DNA from 2 places in the Paraburkholderia sp. SARCC-3016 genome. Region 2 is predicted to be linked to the other one. Evidence: predicted binding sites of a transcription regulator. Region 2 holds the regulator's gene; the other holds the start of a gene.
The links. The regulator FliA, encoded in region 2, starts transcription of late flagellar genes. The targets are predictions, from matches to a motif close to CTAAAGTTTNNNNNNNNNNNGCCGNTA.
Positions count from the first base shown of each region.

Region 1: QYH69_RS28950 (flagellin) is a predicted target of FliA. The motif match lies at 1,574-1,600, and genes of this name have one in related genera.

Region 1 covers NZ_JAVHZD010000035.1:32,011-43,603, forward strand. Annotated here, with positions in the region: gene QYH69_RS28950 (flagellin) at 44-1,483, opposite strand; gene QYH69_RS28955 (hypothetical protein) at 1,660-2,703, shown strand; gene QYH69_RS28960 (L-dopachrome tautomerase-related protein) at 2,814-3,935, shown strand; gene QYH69_RS28965 (porin) at 4,002-5,204, opposite strand; gene QYH69_RS28970 (MFS transporter) at 5,624-6,835, shown strand; gene QYH69_RS28975 (YeeE/YedE family protein) at 6,911-8,125, opposite strand; gene QYH69_RS28980 (VOC family protein) at 8,420-9,040, shown strand; gene QYH69_RS28985 (DUF308 domain-containing protein) at 9,067-10,584, opposite strand; gene QYH69_RS28990 (isochorismatase family protein) at 10,929-11,576, shown strand.
Region 2 covers NZ_JAVHZD010000016.1:142,327-153,919, reverse strand. Annotated here, with positions in the region: gene flgF (flagellar basal-body rod protein FlgF) at 1-614, opposite strand, end outside; gene flgE (flagellar hook protein FlgE) at 695-1,957, opposite strand; gene QYH69_RS17760 (flagellar hook assembly protein FlgD) at 1,982-2,707, opposite strand; gene flgC (flagellar basal body rod protein FlgC) at 2,730-3,152, opposite strand; gene flgB (flagellar basal body rod protein FlgB) at 3,243-3,728, opposite strand; gene flgA (flagellar basal body P-ring formation chaperone FlgA) at 4,012-5,601, shown strand; gene flgM (flagellar biosynthesis anti-sigma factor FlgM) at 5,737-6,078, shown strand; gene QYH69_RS17735 (flagellar protein FlgN) at 6,177-6,623, shown strand; gene QYH69_RS17730 (GSU2403 family nucleotidyltransferase fold protein) at 6,637-7,674, opposite strand; gene QYH69_RS17725 (RNA polymerase sigma factor FliA) at 7,803-8,534, opposite strand; gene QYH69_RS17720 (MinD/ParA family protein) at 8,559-9,428, opposite strand; gene flhF (flagellar biosynthesis protein FlhF) at 9,421-11,277, opposite strand; gene flhA (flagellar biosynthesis protein FlhA) at 11,274-11,593, opposite strand, start outside.

The DNA.
Region 1 (11,593 bases), on a different contig from region 2:
GTCCGCATACTCGCGCGGGCCACCCACGAATCAGTCGCAATGTTTAATGCGGGAGTAGACTGAGCACTTGCTGAGGTATCGAATTCGCTTGCGCGAGCACCGAGATACCGGCTTGCTGCAGCACTTGCGCCTTGCTCAGGTTTGCCGTCTCCTGCGCGAAGTCGGCGTCAGTGATCTGCGAGTGCGCGCTTGCGAGGTCGGTCGACTCGTTCTCCTGAGATTGCGAGATCGCGGACAAGCGGTTCTGCACAGCGCCGAGCGATGCCTGGATATTCGCGATCGTGGCGAGCGCGTTATCGATAGACAGCAACGCATTGTTCGCGCCCTGCGTCGTGCTGACGTCGATCTTCGCGACCGAGGTCGGCACATTCAGCGTATCGATGTTCGCGAGCGCAGTGCCCGCCGGCTGTGCACCCGCCGCAGTCGAACCGATCGTGCTGGTCGGCACGCTGGCAAAGGAGAGCGCGCCACCTGCGGCGACACTGAAAAGGCCCGCCTGTGCGCCCGAGCCCAGTTGATCGCCGTGCTGATCGAGAAACTTCAAACCGCCCTTGCCGTCCGACTCGACCGTGACCGACGTGATCGTGTTCGTGTCGTCCGCAGGGGCATCCGTGCCCGTCGAGGAATCGACGTTGATGCCCGAAACAACGCCGAAAACCGTACCGTCCGTTGCGCCAGAACCCGCACTGGCGGCGGATGAGATTGCGGCGAGCTGGTTCGCCGGCGTAAGCGCACTGCTGCTTCCCACCGACAGCGACGAGACGCCGTTGGTTGTCGTCGTGGTGAACAATGATGACGACGTGGCCGTGGAAATGGAATTGCCGTTCTGATCGGTGAAGGTGAAGCCACCGCTGCCGTCCGAGATAACGTTGATCGACGTGATCGCGCCGGCGCCGCTTGCTTCCGTGCCGTCCGCGTTCAGATTCAGGCCCGTTATCGTGCCCAGCGTATTGCCGGCCTGCACGAATCCGCCACCGAGCGATGCCGCCGAAACGCCTTGGCTCAGGTCAAGCGAAACTGTCTGACCGACGTTTGCGCCCACCTGCACATTGATGACGCCGGCTTGACCGTTGAGCAGGCCGAGGCCGTTAAACTGCGTTTGCGAAGCGATGCGGTTCACTTCACTGATCTGCTCCGCAACCTCCTGTTGCAACGCTGCCTGGTTGGACGCCGTCAACGTTCCGCCCGCTGCTTCACCGGCAAGCTGGCGAATGCGCCCCAGACTTGCAGTGATCTGCGTGAGCCCCGTACCGGCCGTCTGCACGAGCGACACGCCATCGTTCGCATTCGATACGCCCTGATCCAGACCGTTGATCTGGGTTTGCAACGAAGTAGCGATGGCCAGACCCGCGGCATCGTCTGACGAGCCGTTAATGCGCTTACCCGACGATAGGCGCGTGATCGCCTGAGACAGCGCGCTGCCCGAAGCGTTGAGGTTTTCCTGAGCGACAAGCGAGGGAATATTGCTATTGATGCTAAGCATGAGGTTTTTCCCCTAAAGGATCGAGTCTTTGAGACTCGCGACATTAAGATCGGCGGAAGCACATTGATTGCCGGCCGCCTTAGCCCGCGTTGACGGCATTGATCGAGGCAGCTTGAGGGGAAACGCCGCATAGGCTTCACTCACGCAAGAGAAAATCGTCATACGCGCAAGCGGCGATGCGGACGATCGAAGAAGATAGTGTCGCGGTAATGAGTTCGGACATCGGTATGCCAGAGAACACTGCAAGCGCTCAACCAGACGACAAAGCCATCGCTATCACGCTAGCCAAGCGTGTGATCGACGGTTCGTTTTCGACGATCGCGATCAGCGCTCGCGACTTGACGGCATTCTTTGCGTTGTTAAGCAAATTTCACCGCGAAGAATCGTGCAAGCGTGCTGCGGCAATCATGGCGACGCGATTGCAAATCGACGACGCGCTACGCGACTCGCTTAATACCTTTGAACTGGCAAGCTGCCTTGCTTCATTAGCAAGATGGGACGAAGACGAGGACGCTTTCGAAAAAGCAGCGCTCGCTCTCGCAAAACGCTTAACGCCTGGGCGAGCATCGCTAGGCCATCTGAACGGACAAGCAATTGCCAACTGTTGTGTCGCGTTAGCCAAATGGCATGACGCACCCGTATGCAAAGACGCTTGCCACCAGCTGGCAGGCCATATCGCGGCGGACGAAGCGATCGTGCGCCAGCTGAACGGCGTACGCCTCGCGATCTGCATCCATGCACTGAGCCGATGGAGCGACGATGGCGCATGTCATGCCGCCGGCGTGCGTCTTGCAAGGCGAATATCCGAAGATGGAAACATGCGGCACAACCTGAACGCACGGTATCTCGCTGTCTGCCTCGATGCATTGGCGCAATGGACGTCCAATGATGTGTGCCGGCGCGCGACGGTGCAGTTGGCACGGCGGATCTCAACGGACTTATCGGTCTGCGAGCGACTCACCGCAAAGCATTTCATCAATTGTCTGAAAGCGCTCAGCACGTGGAACGATGAAGCCGCATGCAAAGCGGCCGGGATGCGGCTTGTAAAACGTCTTGCGGACGACGGCGCACTGTTGCAACAACTTGCCGGTACACGTTACGCGCGTGACTGCGTGGACGCGCTGAATAGTTGGCCCAACGAAGAAGCATGCTTTCGGGCAGCAGCCGAGGCCGTGCACCGTCATCGCGACACCGTCGCTCATGAAGCAATTATCGATTGAGCACGAAAGGCAAATGACAGCTTATCCACATCGAGAAAAGTCCCGATAGTCTCAGGTGCTTTTCTGCTCCAGTCTCCAATTCCTTACCTGCTTAACTACGGAGACGGGACGTGCAAATAACGAAGCTTGCGAGAATTGCGCTGGCCTGCGCGGCCATTGCCGCCGGCACTGTACCGGCACTATCGGCTGAACCGCAAGGCGCCTACGGACCTCCGCTCGAAACCGTCAAGACCTTCGATACATTCAAGCTCGTCGGCATCGGCGTCTCCCATGAGGGCCGCATTTTCGCGAGCGCGCCCGCTGCGCAGTCCGGCGACAAGCTCGTCGAGGTCAATGCGCAAACCGGCGCGGTCACTCCCTATCCCGATGAAGCCTGGAACGCGTCCGGCAAGGACACGGAGCATGAGTGGGTGGTTCCACAGGCGATGTGGGTCGACAAAGCCGATCGTCTATGGGTGCTCGATTCCGGGCGAGCGGTGCTGACCGCCGCGGGTGAGGGCGCAAAGCCCAAGCTTGTCGAATTCGATTTGAGCAGCAACAAGGTGATACGCAGCTACGGCTTCGACGGCACCGTTGCACCGATCGATTCGCTCAACGATGTACGTATCGATCTCGTGCATGGCTACGCGTATCTGACGAACATCGGCAATCGCGGCAGCCTCGTCGTGCTGAACCTCAAAACCGGCCAATCGCGGCAGGTTCTTGCCGGCGATCGATCGACGTACGCCGATCCCAAACAGCACCTGATGATCAACGGGCAACCGGCGCTAACGAACGATGGCAAGATCGTTGCGATTCATGCCGACGGTATTGCACTTTCGCCGGACGCGAAATGGCTTTACTACCGCCCGCTAACCGATCACAACTACTGGCGGGTGCCAACCAGGGCGCTGACCGATGCAAAGCTCAGCGCGAGCCAACTGTCGCACAAGGTTCAATATCTCGGCTCGGCGGAACTGACAGGAGGCTTGATCATGGACCAGCATGGGACGCTGTATGGCGGCGATCTCGAACACAGCACCATCGTCGCGCTCGATATCGATCCCGCTACGCGCAAAGTCAAATCGCGGCTCTTCGTGCGGGCGCCCGGCGAGCTTTCGTGGGCCGACGGGTTTGCGATCAGCCAGGGCTATATGTACATCGCGGATTCCCATCTCTGGGAGGTGACGTTCAAGAACCATTTGCCGCGTTCAGGGTCCTTTACGATCTTTAAGGTAAAGCTTGGCGGATGAGAGTCACGCCCCGCCGCTGGAACGCGGCGGGGGCGTGCGACGCCGCTTCAAACGCGGTTGTCGGCGTCAAAACCGATGCTTCATTCCAATCGCAATGACCACCTGCTCGTTGCCCGCCGACGGGTCAAGCGTATAGACACTCGCGTCGAATGCCCCATTGCCGTTTCCACCGCCGACTCGCTGATAAACGCCTTCCAGATAGACATCGGTGCGTGGCGAGAACAGATAGTCGGCCTGCGCCATGACCTGATTCCAATGCGGCGACGCTGAGGTGAAGCCCTTGGAGGCGCCGCTGAAATCACCCGTGGTGTAGGTGTACGACGCGCCGAGGCTCAGGTCCGGCCGCAGGAAATATCGGCCGTTGATTTCAAAGTTGTCGAATTTCATCGACGTCCCCGCAAGTGCGCCGACGCTCGTGCTGCCGTCCTGTAACAGCCCCGTGATGTTGTCCGTCACGGAGTGAGTCCACACGACGCCAACCGACGACTTGCCGAACTTGTATTGCGCACCGGCACCATAGATTTGCTGACGGCCGCCGGTCGTCAACGCGTCACCGTCGCCCGTGCTTGCGGCGCCCGATGCGTTGGCGAGCGCAGGGTCGGCCGTGCGGTTGATTTGCAGATAGGCGGCACCGAAACTGAACGGGCCGTACGCGTAGCTTGCACCGAAGCTATAGGCGCCGTTGTTGGCGAAGTTATCTGCCTGGTTCGAGAACGCATACATCGCACCGGCCTTAAAGCCGCCATACGTTGCACTGCTGAACTTGACCGAATTGTTCAGGCGCAGATCGTTGTTCAGGTTGTCGTTGTCGTAGACGTGCGTCGCCAGGTTGCCGCCGAAGCCTGAACCGGTCGCGCTCAACGGTGCGACGAAGTCGACGAGGAAGTCGTATTGCCGGCCGAGCGTCAGCGTACCGTACTGATTCGAATGGAGACCGACCCATGCCTGTCGGCCAAACAGGTCGCCGCCGTTCTTGAAGGTGCCATTATTTACATTGAAACCGTTCTCAAGCCAGAAGACTGCACTAAGCCCTCCGCCAAGATCCTCCGTGCCCCGCAGGCCCCATCGCGACGTAAAGACGTTCCCGCTTTGCAGCGAAAACGCACTGCCGCCTGGCGACGTCGCACTCGAAGGGGTAACGCGCGCATTATTCTGGTACACCACACCTGTATCGATCAGGCCAAACAGCGTCACGCTGCTTTGCGCATGTGCGGCTCCCGCGGCAAGCAGGGCGGCGCCTGCGGCACAACATCTGATCTTCAGCAACATTACATCTCGTTTCACTGGTATTCCCCGGTTGAGTGATCGGCAGTCGCCTCGGGCGACGTGCGGTATCGTCCGGCATCGCTGCGATGACGAGAGATGGAATGCTTTATTTCAGTGGTAGCGGAAGTTCGTCACGCTCTCTAAACAAATGTTTATCGAGGCGGCTCCGGCTGATGTTTGCGCGGCGACATCGCCCGCATATTCGGCAAACGAAGCATCTGAAGACGGCAACGACCGGTTGAATGTCGCGCGCTCGCGACAGCGGAAAACGCGTGACCGCGATCTGCCGCGGGCAGATTCGCGCGTCTCGTGTGCAATCGGTAAAGCGGTTGTCACACATGCAAAAAGCGTTTCTCGTGCACGCACACGCTTGCGGCCACCTCTACTATTTGCTTGAGCTTGCAACGAGAAAGGTATAACAGATGAGTTGTTCATCCGAAGATGCGCTCGCCGTCAAGCGGTCTGGCTGGTCGAAAGCGTTCGATCCGAAAGTCTGCTTTCTCGCGCTAGGCACGTTCGCCATCGGCACCGATGCGTACGTGATCTCCGGCATTCTTGCTTCCGTAGCGCGCGATCTTCACATCGGCATCAATGCGGCGGGCCAGCTGGTCAGCTGGTATTCATTTACGTATGCCGTCGCAGCTCCAGTACTGGCGGCGTTCATCGGCCATCTGAAGAAGCAGAACGTAGTTGTCGGCGCACTGATCCTGTTTGCGGCAGCCAATGCCGTCTGCGCACTCTCAACGACCTTTGAGATTCTCGTCGCCGCGCGCGTGGTCGCCGCGATTGCGGGCAGTCTCTACACGCCGACGGCCTATACGCTCGCGGCTACGCTCGCCGCGCCGGAAATGAAGAGCAAGGCGCTTGCGGTCGTCGCTTTGGGGTTGACGTCGGCGACCGCGCTCGGTGTTCCGATCGGCACGCTGATCGGACAGCACGCCGGATGGCACGGTACATTCTGGCTTGTCGTTGTCCTGTCGCTGGTGGCCGGACTAGCAATCCGCGCGGCGCGCGTATCGTCGGGCGACGCGGCGCTTGCCCCTTCCCCGGGGCTCATCGCGCGATTCAAACCGCTCACGCATGGTTCGACCTTGCTCGCTTTGCTGCCCGCTGTTGCAATCGGCTCGGCGTACTTTCTCACGTACACCTATCTTGGCGCGATACTCGGTGCCCAAGGCTTTCCTGCGCGCCAGATCGCGGCGGTCTTCGTTGCGTCCGGCATTGGCGGTGTCGCCGGCAGTTTCGCGGGCGGTCAGCTTGGCGTGCGCTTCAAACCTGTCGCCGTGCTCGTGGCGACGTTCGTCGTGCTCGGCATCGATGCGGCATTGCTTGCTTTCTCGATGCTGTCGTTCTGGACTGCCGCCTTGTCGTTATCGATTCTGTCGGGCAGCGGCTGGCTATTCCTGCCGGTTCAGCAGTCGCGGCTTCTCAAGATCGTCGAACCGCATCACGCGCAGGTCGTGATGGCATTGAACAATTCGTGTGTCTACCTCGGCTCGGCTGCAGGCACCGTAATCGGCGCCGCCATCATTCGCGCCGGGGTCGGTTTGCAGGATCTGCACTGGGCATCGGCGGCACTGGCCGTTGTCGCTCTGGCCACGCTTGCGCTCAGCTATCTACGCAGCGGACAGTGAGCGCGACATGCCGACTGCGGTGACAAATCCGGTGCTAACGGTATGGCGCGAAAGTGTTCAGACAGTCAAGCTCCTCTAACACGCGGTCGGCGCGACCCGCTCGACTTCCAAGCCGAACAGCGGACGCAACCGCGTGCCGAGCACATTGCCGAAGAACGCGGCGACGAGCCAGAGCCATCCATGCAGACTGCCTGACACGATGCCGCTGAAATACGCGCCGATGTTGCAGCCGTATGCAAGGCGCGCGCCGTATCCGAGCAGCAATCCACCGACGACCGCAGCCACGAGCGAGCGCAGCGGCACGCGCCAGACGGGCGCATAGCGGCCGGCCAGCGCGGCCGCCAGCATCGCGCCGATCACGATGCCGATATCCATGACCGAGGTCACGTCGTGCGAGATCGGCGCGGCGAGCGCCGCGGCGTTCGGCTTGCTGGTCCAGTACGCCCAGTTCGCGACATCGAAGCCGAGCGAGGAGGCCGCCTTCGCGCCCCACAGCGCGAACGCCGACGTGATGCCCCACGGCCGCCCCGAAAGCGCGAGCGTCGCAAAGTTGAGCACGGCAAGCGCGATTGCACCCGCCAGCAGCGGCCACGGGCCATGCAGCCACGGCGACGTGTGCGGCGGCTGCGTATGCGCCTCGACGAGCCGGCCATGCTTGCGTTTTTCGATGACGACGGTTATCGCCGCGATCAGCGCAAAGACCGCCCAGTTGAGGAACAATGCCGGCGCGACGCCAAGCGTTTTCACGAGCGAGATCGCGGGCAATCCCGGCAGCGCGGTCCAGAAAGGCATGTGCATGGTCGCGATGACGGACCCGGCGACGAACGCGATCAGCGTCGCTATCATGCGCGTGCTGCCGCCGCCGACCGTGTAAAGCGTGCCCGACGCACAGCCGCCGCCGAGTTGCATGCCAAGTCCGAACATGAATGCGCCGACGACGATCGAGGTGCCGGCCGGCGACACGAGGCCCGTGACGGGATGGCCGAACAGCGTGCCCGCTGCCAGCGCGGGAAAGAACAGTGCGACCCCGATGGCCAGCATGAGCATCTGCGCGCGCAGGCCGGCGCCGCGGCCGTCGGCAATCAATACGCGCCACGCGGACGTGAAGCCGAACGCGGCGTGGTAAAGCGCGATGCCGAGCAGCGCGCCGACCGCATACAACGCCGCTTGTACTGCGCTGACGGTCTGCGCGAGGTACCACACGCCGGCGACGATCAGCAGCAAGGCCACGCCGAGTGGACCGGGATCGATGGCGGCGCGGCGGGAAATCGGGGAAGCAAGATCGGACATGTCGAGTACGTTTATAAAGACGTGGGCAAAACGTATATTTTCTCGCGATTAGCGCAAGCTTGCACGGCGTGAAAGCAGGCGGCGCAGCGCTGCCTCCTGCGCACTGCGCCGGACGCGGCCGATTGGCTCGCCGCCCTTGTACGACGAATTGGTTGCGCGATTCGATCATGCTCGGCGATCGGGGATTCGATGGGCAATCAGTGCGATTTTGAAGCGGCGCAAGTCGCCGCTGATGTAGCCTGTCCCTTTGCATGTGCCTTCCTCGGAGCATCCCAAATTCAAGGAGATCGCGACATGAGCAATGCAAAAACAGTCGACATGAAACTGGAAGTGGTCGTCATTCCCGTAGCGGACGTCGATCGCGCGAAGCAGTTTTACGCCGCCTTAGGCTGGAGGCTCGACGTCGATATCGTGAAGGACGAGCAGTTTCGCGTCGTGCACTTCACGCCGCCCGGTTCGCACTGCTCGATTCTGTTCGGCACGGGCGTCACCACAGAAGCGCCGGGCTCGGTGCAAGGACTTCACCTGATCGTCTCCGATGTGGTTGCCGCCCGCGAGGCGCTTGCCGCGCGCGGCGTCGACGTGAGTGAAGTTTTTCACGACGCAGGCGGGCTCTTCCATCATGCCGGCGAAGAGGGACGCGTAAGCGGCCTGCATCCTGCGCGCAACAGTTACGGATCCTTCGCTTCGTTTAGCGATCCCGATGGAAATGGATGGGTCTTTCAGGAGGTCACGACCCGCCTGCCTGGACGCGTCGACGCGCAAAACATCGCGTTCACATCGTCGCAAGAGCTGGCGGCTGCACTCCGGCGTGCCGCGGCCGCGCATGGCGAGCATGAGAAGAAGACCGGTAAGCATGACGAAAACTGGGCCGACTGGTACGCCGTCTATCTGGGGCGCGAGTCGGGCGGGTGACTCGCCGTTGACCGATGAGCAGGCAATCAGCGCTGTGCACTCGTGTTGGCGCCGGCATTTGCGCCAGGATTTGCGCCGGTATCGGCGAACACCGACTGCACAGCGGGCTCCAACGCGTCCGTATCATCGATGTTCGGCGCCGCTGCTTTCTCCGCTCGCCAGCGCACACGTGACTCGTGCATCGTTCTTAGCGCAAGGCGCGCCATTTTCACCCATCCGGAAGGGTGCGGGTCCGCGAGCATGCTGAGTGCACGCGCGTAGTCGAGGGTGAGGCCGGGCGTCCACGCCATTGTCGCTGCGCGCTTTCTGACTTGTGCCGCAACCCATAGTTCAGGCGTCACGGCGATATGTAGAAACGGCTTCCAGCCACGGTCCATTCCCCACGCGCGCGCCGACGCTCCTTCGATTGCCGCTTCCAGCGCTTTCGCGACCGTGCTCGAGCAGTTGCGGTATGTCAGGTTGTAGGTTGTCGTGCGGCGATATTCGGCCCAGAAACGTTCGAGCCGTTGCGCATCGTAGTTGTATATGCGCACCTGACGCGTGGAAGGACACCACGCTTTCGCTTCGGTCTGATAGTCGGGCTGAAACACGCCAGGCACGTCGTTGTCGCGCGTCGCACGCAGGATGCGCGAGAACTCGTCTGGCGACCGCTCGATTTCAATGGCCGGGTACAGGCTGATATAAACGCCTTCCGCCGACTCGAGTGCGGCATGGCCTGTCGAGATCGCGCCGTTTCGATCGACCGCGGCTATGTAGCGGTCGATGATCGGCTGCCGTCGCGCCTGCGATTTCGCGGAACCTACCGGCGTCCACACGTGTATGGTCAGAACATGGTCGCGCCGTTCGGCAGCATCGCCGGACGCGTTCGGCGACGGCGGCTTCGGTACGTCCTGCGTGGACATTTCCGTGGACGCTCGTGCCCGCATTGCGGCGGCTTCCATCGCCGCGACCTTATGCTTTGTGCGTTTTTCGTCGGCGACGACGGGGTTTGTCGCCATGCGCCGCACACGCATCGCGAGCAAGGTCATGTTCCAGCCGCCGAACAGCAGGCCGAACGCGACACAATATGCGATGGTGCCCGCATAGTGATCGGGATAGGGCTGGTAGAAAAAGATCGCAATGGCGATTTCCAGCACGCCGCCGGCGATCGCCACCTTCCATGTGCGGTAGCGCACGAGTGCCGCGGCAATAATCTGAAGCGTGCCGTCCGCGAGAAACAGCGTGCCGAAAATCAACGACAGGATGAAGTTGCCGTGCACGCCTCCCATTAGCACGAGCCCGGCGGACACGATAAAGGTCACACCTTTGACATAGCGCAGCGTGCGCTGTCCGCCTATGCCGGTCCAGGCGACCGCGAGCGTAGCGAGGCCTTCGAGCAGAAGCAAAGCGACGAATGGAACGATGGGGAACCAGAGCGCGCCGTCGAGTGCATCGCAGAAGATCACCACCCCTAACACGGTGCTCAGAAAGCCTACCGCGAGCAGTTCGCGCCAGCGCGTGCGCAGGTAGTCGACACCGAGCAGGATCATCACAAGACGGACCATGGCTTGATCTTCCCTTCGCTTGGAGATCGTGGCTGAAGAACCGCAACTGAGTAACGCATCGACCGCCGGCAACACAACGATGATAGTTCGTTGTGCACGACTCGACCCGGGCTTTGATGTTGTTCAGAACAATTCAACGTCGTCGCATTGCGCGCGTTCGGCGCCCTTAAGATCGAATCGTCATACCGTAATGTCGAACGCAGCGTTCAACCGGTTGGCCCCTGCCTGCGTGCAAATCTGGAATCTGCTCGGCGCCGTAAATACTTTCTACTATCGCGGTGCTACGGTTGGATTGCGGCAAGGCGCGACTCAATCAAACTGTTCAACTCGATCAGGACGCGGATATGAAACTTAGCAACAACGACACCGCAGTGGTATTTATCGACCCTCAGAACGATGTGCTCAGCGAGCATGGCGTGAACTGGGGAGTCGTAGGCGCGAGCGTGACGGAAAACCGCACCATCGACAATATGGAACGCATTTTCGAGGCGGCGAAAGCGCAGCAATACGAAGTCTTTATCTCGCCTCACTACTTCTATCCGACCGACTACGCGTGGAAGTCATACGGCCCGCTCGAGCAAGGCGAAGTGGAGACTCGCAGTTTCGCGCGCACGGGGCCGCTGAATCTCGGCGGGTTCGAAGGATCGGGCGCGGACTGGCTTGCACGGTTCAAACCATACATCGAAGACGGCAAAACGGTCGTGACGAGCCCGCACAAAGTATGGGGACCGCAGACCAACGATCTGACTCTGCAATTGCGCAAACGAGGTATCGGCAAGGTGGTACTCGGCGGCATGCTGGCCAACATCTGCGTCGAATCTCACCTGCGCGAACTGCTCGAGCAGGGCTTCGAGGTCGCGGTCGTGAAAGATGCGACTGCGGGGCCGCGGCACCCTGTGTGGGGAGACGGCTATCAGGCCGCCCTGGTCAACTACCAGTTCCTGGCGCACGCGGTGCTGACAACCGACGAGGTCGTAGCCGCGATGCAATAAGCGAGGCGGCGTTGCCG
Region 2 (11,593 bases):
CCCGAGGCGATCTGCACGTTCGGATCCTGGTCGGCCGGATTGCCGTCGGCCGTACGGAAAAGTCCGTCGTCGCCGCGCGACATCGTGTTCGGATCCGGGTTCACGAGCTTGATCTGATCGACCAGCGCGATTGCGTTCGGCGGATCGCCGGCTGCAATCACCGACACGCTGCCGTCCTTGCCGATCGACACCTGGGCCTCGGGCGGCACTGCGATCGGGCCGCCGTTGCCGATCACCGGCAGGTTGCTCGCGTTGACGAGCTGCCCGTTCTCGTCGACGTGCAGATTGCCGCCGCGCGTGTACGCTTCATTGCCGTCCGGCGTCTGCACGGCAATCCAGCCCTGCCCCTGAATCGCGATGTCGAGCGGGTTGCCGGTCTGCGAAATCGGACCCGGCGTGTAGTCGGAGCCCGGTGTCGCGGACAGCACGAATGTGCGCGTCGTCACGTCGTTGACCTGCGAGCCGTCGCCGAAACTCATCGGCACGGAACGGAAGTTCGCGAGCTGCGCGCGAAAACCCGTGGTCGACGCGTTGGCGAGATTGTTGGCGACGACGGCCTGCTGGTCGAGCGCCTGCGTGGCGCCCGTCATCGCGGTGTAGATCAGTCGGTCCATGACTAGCTCGTGTCCTTTTCTGGCATCCGGCTGCCGGGCGGCTCGCGCATCGATCGCACAGCCGCCCAGGCTTGCCTGCGTTACAGATTGATCAGCGTCTGGTCGATCGTCTGCTGCGTCTTGATCGTCTGCGCGTTCGCCTGATAGTTGCGCTGCGCGGTGATCAGATCGACGAGCGAATTGGTCAGATCCGCGTTCGACGCTTCGACCGCGCTGCCCTGAATCGAACCGAGCGTCGACGTGCCGGCCACGCCCACTTGCGGCTCGCCCGAATCGTTCGTCTGCGCGAACTGGTTGTTACCGAGGTTCTGCAGGCCGTTCGGGTTCGTGAAGGTAGCGAGCAGCACCTGGCCGAGCACCGCGGTGCGGCCGTCCGTGTACGAACCCGTGATCGTGCCGTCGGAGCCGATCGTGAAGTTCGACAGCTGCGAGGTGCCGAAGCCGTCCTGCGAGGGTGCCGAGGTCGCCGCGCTATCGGTGCCGTCGCCGCCGAACTGCGTGGTGCCCGACAGGTCGACCGTGATGGTCTGCGCCGCTGCGCCGTCGGTATTGGGAATCGCAAGACTGAACGAGCCGGCCGGCGTGATGGGGGTGCTCGCCGGGGGCGGGCTCGCCGAAGCAGTCAGCGCACCCGACGAATCGAACGTCATGCTGCCGAGGTCGGTGGGCGTGGCGCCCGACGGACCGCCGAACACTTCCCACTGGCCCGACGTGGCCGACTTCACGAAATACAGGTTGACCGTCGTCTTGGCGCCGAGCGAATCGACGGTCTGGATCGAGGTCGAGAACGTAAAGCTGCTCGGGTCGTTCGGGTCGAACGTTGCGTCTTTCGGTTGCGCCGCGGCGGCATCGAGATTGACGTTGAACGTCGCCTTCGTCGTCGCGACCGGCGGCAGCAGGCTCGAATTCGGAATCTGGATCGGCACGACCTGGCCTGTCTGCAACTGGCCTTGTGCGTTCGCCTGGAAACCCATGATCTTGTTGCCCTCGGCGTCGACGATGAAGCCCGCCTTGTTCTCGACGAGCTGGCCGTTACGCGAGTAGGTGATCGAGCCGTTCGGGTTCAGCATCTGGAAGAAGCCGTTGCCGTTGATCGCCATGTTGGTCGGCACGTCGGTCGTCGTCACTTCGCCCTGCGAGAAATCCTGCTGCACGCCGGCGAGACGCGTACCGATACCGATCTGATTGTTGACTGCGGTTGCGATCGAATTCGCATACAGATCGGCGAACACCGCCGTGCTCTGCTTGAAGCCGACCGTTTGCGCGTTCGCGATATTGTTGCCGACCACGTCGAGGTCGTTCGATGCGGCCGCGAGGCCGCTCAAAGCTGTCTGATAACCCATGTTGCGCTCCGTATCGAATGCTTGTTAAAGGATGGCCGATGCGCCGCCGTTGAGAGGGATGGTCTGGCCAGTCTGCAGGGTGAGTCCTGGTGTTCCGTCGGCCTGCGTGACGACGCCGATCACCGGGAAGCCGGTCAGCGGGACGGGTGCGTTGTCGCCGGTCGCGGCGCCGCCGGCGTCCACGACGTTGAACGTGTAGTTGCCCGTGGGCAGCGGCTTGCCGCCTGCATCGACCGCCTTGAAACTCGGCACCGGAATCACGCCGGCCGGCTGCTGGCCTAGATCGATCGTGTTCACGACGTTGCCGTTCGAATCGACCACCTGCAGCTTCAGGTCCGACGTCGCGGCCGGCAGCTTGATACCGAACGGCGATGCGGCCACCTTGCTCGTGTCGGGCGTGCCGTCGGCGCTAAGCGGATGCGCGACAGTAAACGTATTGCCCGGCACGAGCACCGTGCGGCCGACCAGCGACGCTGCCTGGCCCGCCTCGCTCGCCGACAGTTGCGCGGACAACGAGCCGAGCGACTGGTTCAGCTGCGCGATGCCGCTCACCGTGTCGATCTGCGCGAGCTGCGACGTCATCTGCGAGCTGTCCATCGGCGAGGTCGGATCCTGATTCTGCAACTGCGTGATGAGCAGCTTCAGAAACGTCGACTGAAGGTCGGAAGCCGATGTGCCCGCGTTCGGGCCCATCGTGTCGGTCGGCGCGTTCGTCTGGGTAGTGCCGTTATTTCCAATTGGCGTGCTCAAAAAACTCTCCTTGGCTGCCGGGTCACGTACCGATCGTCAGCGTTTTCAGCATCAGATTCTTCGCGGTGTTCAGCGTCTCGATGTTCGCCTGATACGAGCGCGAGGCCGAGATCATGTTCACCATCTCCTGCACCGGGTCGACGTTCGGCGAGGTCACATACCCGTCCGCGTTCGCCGCGGGGTTGCTCGGGTCGTACGTCGTCTTCATCGGCGTCGGGTCGTCGACCACGCCAGTCACCTGCACGCCGCCGACCTGCTGGCCCGACGCGGAGCGAGCGCCGCCGAGCGGATCGACCGCGAACACCACCTGCTTCGCGCGATAGGGCTTACCGTCCGGACCGGTCGTGCTGTCCGCGTTCGCCAGATTCGACGCGGTGACGTTCAGGCGCTGCGATTCCGCAGTCAGCGCCGATCCCGCCACCTTGAAGATGTTCATCAATGACATGGCCTGTCGAGCCTCCTTCGTTGATCCCGTAGCGTTAATTGAGTGCTGTTGCGCGGCTGGTTATGCCGTTATGTTCTGTTAGCTGCCGAGTTAGCTTCCCGACGTGATCGCCGACAGCAATCCCTTGATCTGCGACGACACGAGCGTCATGCCCGATTCGAGATGCAGCGTGTTGTCGGCGAATTGCACGCGTTCCGAGTCGAGGTCGACCGTATTGCCGTCGAGCGCGGGCTGCACCGGAATCCGGTACCCGAGCCGGCCGTAATCTTCAGCCGGGCCGCCCGTCGGGATCAGCTTCGCCTTGCCGGCCATATGACCGGGCTCGGTCGTCGCGAGCGTCATGCCGGTCGTCACGCCGGCCGGCTGCGCCATCTGAAGCCGCGAAGCGCCGAAGCCCGATTCGCCATTGGCTTGGCGCAACGCACCCGCGAGCGACGACGAGAAATTGATGTCGCGCGCCTTGTAGTTCGGCGTATCGGCGTTCGCAATGTTCGACGACAGCACTTCCTGCCGGTATGCGCGCACGTCGAGCGCTTCCTTGTTGAACGCAAAATCCTGATCGAGCCTGTCAAGCATCGGACACCTCTCCGTATGAACGGTCCGCGGTCATATTCGCCTGCCCGCCCCTGCGCATCCTCGCGGCGGCACATGGTCGGCGGCGGAAGCAATCAGCAAAGGCTTTTTCGCATGGAGTGCATCTTAGGGGCGCGACGCAAGGGCCAATTGAACGAATAGCCGGGGAAGCGCCCCTCTATTCAACGTTTGCGATGGGAGGCCGCTCCCTAGAATTCGTCCTGTGCCGTTAGTACACGCAGGCCGTTGCGGCTCGCGCGTTCGCCCCTGATTCCGGAGAGTTGCCATGACCCTGCCCGCTTTCGCTGCCCTGCCCGGCGTGGTTCGCGCCGCGCGGCTGCACGGCGTGGTGCGGCAGGGGTCGCGTGCATGGCGTGTGTCGTCGGTCGCGGCGGTGCTCGGCATGGCGTTGCCCGGCGCGGGCTTGCCTTTCGCATCGATTGCAGCCGGCGCAATGCCCACGCTTGCGTATGCGCAGGACAATGGCGGACCGATCGTGATCCCCGGCCCCGGCGAAAAAAATCCCGCCGATGCGCAGGCGCTCGCCGCGCGCATGGGCCTCGCCGCTCATTCCACCCAGCCGGGCGCGGCGGCGCTCGCCGCACTGCGTCCGACGCCTGCGGCGCAGCGCGCCCTCGACGCGGACAATGGCCAGATCGTCATTCCAGGAACCGGCGAGCCTGGCGCGCAGCTGGCGCCAGGTGCTTATGCCGCGAACGCGACGAGCGGAACCGTCACGAGCGGGCGCGTCATGACTGCCCGTGCGTTGCCGGCCGTACCGGTGACGCTGCAACGCGTCAGCGTGCAGCCGCCGGCGCAGGGTGTGGCGCCGGTCGTCGTCAGCAACGCGCAGGCGCGCTACAGCGTGCCCGCCTCCGACTTCCACGCGACCGATACGGCGGCCGCGTCGGCGCCGATCCAGATCGATCCGCTTGCCGCGCGCGGCGAGCCGCCGCAACTCGGCGGTGCCGGTGGCAGCACAGCGGCGGTCAGGACACAGCCGACGAATGTGCAGCCGATGACGGCGGAGCAGGCGAACGCTGCCCAGATCAGGGCAGCGCAGCAGTGGGCCGCGCAAGCCGCAGCGCCGGCGCCCCAGCGGCCCGCGCAAACAGCCCAATTGCAGCCCGTGCGTTACACGCCGCCGCGCGCCGCCCTGGCCAATGGCACGGGTCAGTCTGTGGCCACGGTCAACGCCGGCGGCGCCAACACGCTGGCCGCGAGCGCGTCCGATGCCGCCCCGGTTCCCGCCGGCCAGCAGGACGGCGAGACGATCCGCGCCACGGCGCTCGCGTTCCTGCAGCAGCAAACGGCCGGCTTGCCCGGCAAGATCACGATTGACGTCGCGCGTCCCTTCCCGCGCGGCCTCGCGGCCTGCACGGCGCTCGAGCCGTTCATGCCGGTCGGTGCGCGCCTGTGGGGACGCACGTCGGTCGGCGTGCGCTGCGCGGGCGCGCGCCCGTGGACGCTCTATCTGCAGGCGCGCATCTCGCTGCAGGCGACCTACTACACGGCGTCGCGCCAGATCGCGCCGGGCGAAATGCTGACCGCTGCCGATCTCGTCGCCCACGAAGGCGATCTCGCGACCTTGCCGCAAACGGTGATCACGGATCCGTCGCAAGCCGTCGGCGCGGTCGCGCTCGTGCGCATCGGCGCCGGGCTGCCGCTGCGCCAGGACACGATCCGCAGCGCCGCATCGGTGACGGCGGGACAAACGGTGCGCGTCGTCGCATCGGGCGAGGGTTTCTCGATTTCGGCGGAGGGCAGCGCGATGAACAACGCGACGCCTGGCCAGCAGGTGCGGGTCAAGACCACGAACGGCCAGATCGTGACCGGCGTGGTGAAGGACGGTTCGACCGTCGAGATCCAGATGTAAGGCAGATTCGGCCTGAGGAGCGCGTTTCAGACAAGGAAAAGGTGACGGAAGACGGAAAAACAGCGGGCTCCGGTTGCGCTAAAGTTTCAGCCGGCGTTTGCCGATATCACGGTCAAATCGTTCAGGAAGCCCATCGTGAAAGTCGATTCCAGCACCAACCCGAATCTGGCGCCGCTCGGCAACGGCGTGCAGCGCGGCCAGCAAGGCGAAGCCGCCGCTGCCGGCGCCGCCACGGCGCGTACGCCAGCCCCGAGCTCGAGCGGCGGCGCGGCCGCGGACGTCAGCCTGTCGGCGCTCGCGGGCCATCTGCAAGCGCTCGGCGCATCGAGCCCGGCCGATATCGATACGGCCCACGTCGAATCGATCAAGCAGGCAATCCGCGACGGCTCGTTGAAAATCGATGCGTCGAAAATTGCCGATGGCGTGCTCGAAACCGCACGCAGCCTGCTGCAAGGCACCCAGCCGTCCGGCAGCTGAGCGTCCGAACGTTCTTTCTCGGGGCGCTCTCACTGGCGGACGCATGTAGAAACCTGCGTCGCCTGCGTCATGCGGGCGGTTTAACGTTTGAGTGAGAGATGAAAGACGCCCTGCTTGACACCATCATCGACGAATACGCGACCGTCGAAGCCTTTGCCTCCTTGCTCGCCGTCGAACAGAAAGCGCTGACCACGGCGTATCCGGGCGAAATCCTGAAGCCGATCGTCGAGCAGAAAACCTCGATGGCCGACAAGCTCGCGATGCTCGAACGCGCGCGCGAAAACCATTTGCGCGAACGCGGCCTGCCGGCGGGCAAGCGCGGCATGGATCTCGCCGCAGCCGAGGACGCGCGCCTGAACGAGCAGTGGGGCCTGCTGCAGAAATCGGCGGAACGCGCCCGCAAGCTCAACTTCAACAACGGCCTGATGATCCGCACGCGCATGGACTACAACCGCCGCATTCTGGCGGTGCTGCGCGGGACGCCCGAAAAGGCATCGACGTTCTACGGCCCGGACGGCAAGGTGCCGATGTATTCGGGGCTGTAGGCACACGCGCGCTTCAGGCGGCGCGGCTCAGGTCCGCGAGAAAATCGCGCGCACGCTCCGACACATCCAGTTCAAAGTTCACCGCAAGCGCAGCGGCCGTCGACACACGCGGCCGCGCCTTCTTCTCGATCCTTTCCGCCGCCGCTTCCAGCGAGTCCGGGTAGCGCTCCATCAACGCATCGATGAGCACCACCGCCTGGCGGCGATCTTTGCCGGCTTTCGCGGCGAACCCCGGACCGCGCAGCGTGCTGACGACCAGTTTGTGAAGCGCAAATCTGGCGGGATCCGGCACGGTGACCGGAACCGCATGTTCCTTGCCGAGCACAAAGCCGGCCACGGGCTCGTTCAGCAGATATCTGAAGTACGGCAGTCCCGTTGCATGCGCGCGCAGGTGCGGCAGCGGTTTCGTTTCGTACGCTTCGGTGCCCGGCACGAGCAGATCGACCTTCAATGGCTGCCCGCGCGCCTTGAACGACGTCGCGGGCCGGCGCGCGTCGAGTTCCGGCACTTCGAGAAAAGGCAGGCTGCTATCGCGCAGAATGTCGAGGAAGCTGCGATTCTGCGGAATGGCGACCGAAATCGCGCCGGTGCTGCCGATATCGATGTCTTCGGTCCGATAGTTCGCCGACATGCGCACACCGAGTCCGTTTAGCAGCGCGCCGAACGCATGCGAACCGACGAGCACGCCGCCGTGACTGAAAATGCCCGCGTTGTAGAGCGTCGCGATGGTAAGGGCGGCGGAATTGTCGGCTGCGGCGAAACCGGCTTTGCGTAATATCTGAACGTCGGCGGCAAGCCCGCGCATCTCGAAACTTTCCTGCAGTTTCGCGTCGAGCGTGGCGTTGGTTGCCGGCTCGCCCGCGCGGCCGAGCGAGGTTTCGACCCGCTTGCCCGATGCAAGATAGACACGCCAGTAAACGTAGCTTTTTCCGGCGACGGACTTGATCGACGCAGAGCCCGGAGAATGAAGCAGGATTTGCGTTTGCGCGGCGGCACGCTCCGCAACGGAGGCGTACAGCGTTTGCAGCGCATCGTTGTAGAAGGTCGGCATGGCGGCGGAAATTTATACCCTACGATTGCATTGTAGGGTATAAGACCAGCCGGCGCCCTTTTATACCCTATCGTTGCATTGTAGGGTATAAACTCGCGCTGGACCCTTATCAGGCGGGCACGCCCTTTTTAGCTCTCCTCGGCCGCCCACGCCATTTCGCGTAAGCGCGCGCGCAGCCGCGCGACTGCCTGGCTATGCAGCTGGCACACGCGCGATTCGCTCACCTCGATCACGGCGCCGATCTCGCGCAGGTTCATCCCGCGCTCGTAATACAGCGACATCAGCAGCTTCTCGCGCTCGGGCAGCCGCTCGATCGCCTCGATCAGCGCGCCGCGCAGGCTCTCGTCGAGCAATGCCGAGAGCGGGTCCGAGTGATCGACGCAATAGCGGTCGAGGAACGGCTCGTCGTCGGCGGAGCGGTCGAAGTCTTCGTAATAGATGAGCTGGCTGCCGTGCAGGTCCTGCAGCATCGACTGATACTCGTCGAGCGGCATCTTCAGGTGCTGCGCGATTTCAGCTTCGCTGGCCGCGCGGCCGAGCTGCTGCTCGACCTGGTGCACCGCCATCTCGAGCTCGCGCGACGTGCGCCGCACGCTGCGCGGCAGCCAGTCGTTGCTGCGCAGCTCGTCGAGCATCGCGCCGCGAATGCGCTGGCTCGCGTAGGTTTCGAACTGCGCGCCCTGATCTTCCTTGTAGCGGCTCGCGGCGTCGAGCAGGCCGATCATGCCGGCCTGAATCAGATCGTCGAGGTCCACGCTCGCCGGCATTTTTGCCACCAGCTGCAGACCGAGCCGCCGGACCAGCGGCGTGTATTTCGTCAGAACGTCGGCCTGAGAAATCTTTCCTTGAGCGTTGTACATCGAGCTCCCCTTGTCCGCTGCCTGTCAGGCGTGTTGTGCGGACGGTTGTTCGGCGTGTGATGCCGTCGTGACTGCCGCGCTCGCCGCCCACGGCGCGCGCGATGACATCGCTGGCCGCATCGGCCAGTACTGCAATTCCGCGGCAAGGTGCCGGAAGTCGCGCGCGGCAGGTGCCGAAGGAAATGCTTCGACGATGCAGCGCGACAGTTCCGCGGAGCGCGTCATCAGCGGGTCCGCCGCGACGCAGCCGGCGCCTTCGAGCGCCACGGTCAGATAACGCCCCGCGACGGCCGCGAGGTTGTCGAGCGCGAGTTGCGCATCGGAGACGCTGTGCACGTGATTGACGAGCATGCGGAATTGCGCGATCGCATACGCGTAATGCAGACGCTTCATGCAGGCGTACGTATCGGTGATCGCCTGCGCGGCCACGCGCGTGACCATCATGAGGTCGTGTGCCTGCAGCGCGAGGTCGGACAGCATGCCGTCGCGTTCGAACTGCACGTCGATCAGCACGACATCGGCCGTGCTGTCGAACACCGCGGCCAGCTGCGACGGCTTGCACATGTCGCGATGGCTGCGCGGCGCAGCGAGCACCGCGAAGCCCGCGCTATGGCGATCGGTCGCCGCATCGAGCGCCAGCTCGCCGCGCGTAAATGCGACGAAGCGCTCGGCCGCGGCGCCGTTGGGCGTCGCGACGATCGCGTGCGGTTCGCCCGCATGCTCGTCGACGACGAGCACGTCCTTGCCCTGCGCCGCGAGCGCCGCCGCAAGATTGACGACGGTCGTCGAACAGCCGACGCCGGCCGTGCCGCCGGTCACCGCGATCGCGCGCGAACCGTGGCGCGCGAGCAGGCGCCGCAGTCCTTCCGCCTGATCGGACACGAACTTAGCCAAACCGGACCTCATGCTGCTCGGCAGTCGAGCGTGCGGACAGCGCGGAGAGCAGACCCGGCACGTCGTCTTCCTGCGGAACGAACGGCGAATGATCGCGCGGGATGCAGAACGCGCTGCGAACGAGAAATTTCTTTGTCGCGACGTAAAGGTTTTCCGGCACCTTCTGGCCGGTCGAGACGTAGTGCACGGGCAGGCGGTAGCGCAGCACCGCATCGAGCGTGCTGCCGAGATTCGTCGCTTCGTCGAGCTTGGTCAGGATGCAGCCGGCGAGCGGTTGCTTGTCCGGCGCGCTCTGATAGGCCTGCACGACTTCGTTGAGCGTGTCGCCGTGGCAGGTCGCGTTCAGCAGCAGCAGACGCTGCACCGGTTGGCCCGCGCGGCTCAACATCGCGATCTGGTCCGACACGAGGCGGTCGCGCTGGCTCATGCCGATCGTGTCGATCAGCACGATGTGCTTGTTGCGCAGCTCGGACAGCGCGAGCTGCAGGTCCGCGCCGTCCTTCACCGCGTGCACCGACACGCCGAGAATCTTGCCGAAGATGCGCAGCTGCTCATGGCCGCCGATCCGGTAGCTGTCGGTGGTCAGCAGCGCGACCTTGCTCGCGCCGTAGCGCATCACGCAGCGCGCGGCGAGCTTGGCGGTCGTCGTCGTCTTGCCGACGCCGGTCGGGCCCATCAGCGCGAACACACCGCCGCGCTCCATCAGCGCGTCTTCGCTTTCCATCACCGGCAGGTTCGACTCGAGCACCGAGTGCACCCATTCCATGCCCGCGTCGAAGCTTTCGACGGCCGGCAGGTTGTCGACCACCATCCGCACGAGCTGCGCGGAGAAGCCGGCTGCGAACAGGTGCCGCGTGAGCGCCGACTGGATCGGGCTGCGCCGCTGGCTATCGGCCCACAGCAAACCGGCGAAGTGCTCTTCCATCATGCCGCGCAGCGAGGCCAGCTCGTTCATCACCGTTTCGTTGACGATCTGCGACATGCGCGCATTGATCGCGTCGGTGACCGCGGCCGTTACGTTCTCGGGATAGCCGGACGCCGTCGTCGCGCGCTGCGTGGCGCGGCGCGCGGCGAGTTGCGCGGCTTCGCGCGCCCAGTCCGGCGCCTCGTTCGTGAGCGTCGGAATCGCGGCAAGCGAAGCGCCGTGCGGATCGTCGCGGCGCGCGCTCGATGCCGGCTCCGGCGCGAACATCGGTGCCGGCGCTGCGCTCGGCGTGCCCAGGCCCTTCGCAGCGGCGGCCGCAGGCGTGAGCGGCGGCTGTTTGCTGCTGTAGTCGCCGGGCTGGCTATCGCGCTTCGCGGCGATCTGCTGCGCATGGTCGATCAGCCACGGATTCGTTTCGGCCATCGTCGGACGCGGCGCCGGCGCCGGATGCCGTTCCACCGGCTTCATGATCGATGCGGCCGGCACAGCGGGCTTCGCGACCGCAGCCGGTTCGCTCTTCTCGAGGCGCGGCCGCACCGGTTCGATCTCGGGCGCGATCAGCGCGGCCACGGTTTTCGCTTCGGTCGCGCTCGCGCCGGGTTCGCCGTCGGCGCCCGCTTCGGGGCTCGCGCCGAATACCGACGAAAACACGTCGGGCAAACCGCTCGCATACGGATTCGCAAACCCGGAGACCGCGCCGGCACGCACTGCGCCTTCGCCGGCCGCGCCGCCCAGCGCCGCGGCGGCGCGCTTGCCCGCAGCCGGCGCGATGGAGGCGAGTTCGCTGTCGGCAAGCGCGACGATCTCGACGCTGCCGTCGGCGAGCGACCGGTTCGACAGCACGACCGCATCGGCGCCGAGCGCTTCGCGAACGAGGCGCAACGCGTCGCGACTCGTGGCGCCGGTGAATTTACGGATGTTCAAGCTTGACCCCCGATGAGGTTAACGACCTTGATGTTTCTTGTGTCGGGCACTTCCGCGTACGAAAGCACCTTCAGTTGCGGCAGGCTGCGGCGCAGGAAGCGCGCGAGCATGGCGCGCAGCGAGTGCTGCACGAGCAGCACCGGCGCGTAGCCGAAGCTTTGCTGACGAGTCATCGCCCGTTGCGTTTCGGTAAGCAGCGTCTGCGCGAGGCCTGGTTCGAGCCCGGGGTTCGGACCGGTCGTCAGCGCCTGCGCGAGCACGCGCTCGAGATTCGAATCGAGGCCCATCACCTGCATGTCGCCGCTGCCCGGGAACC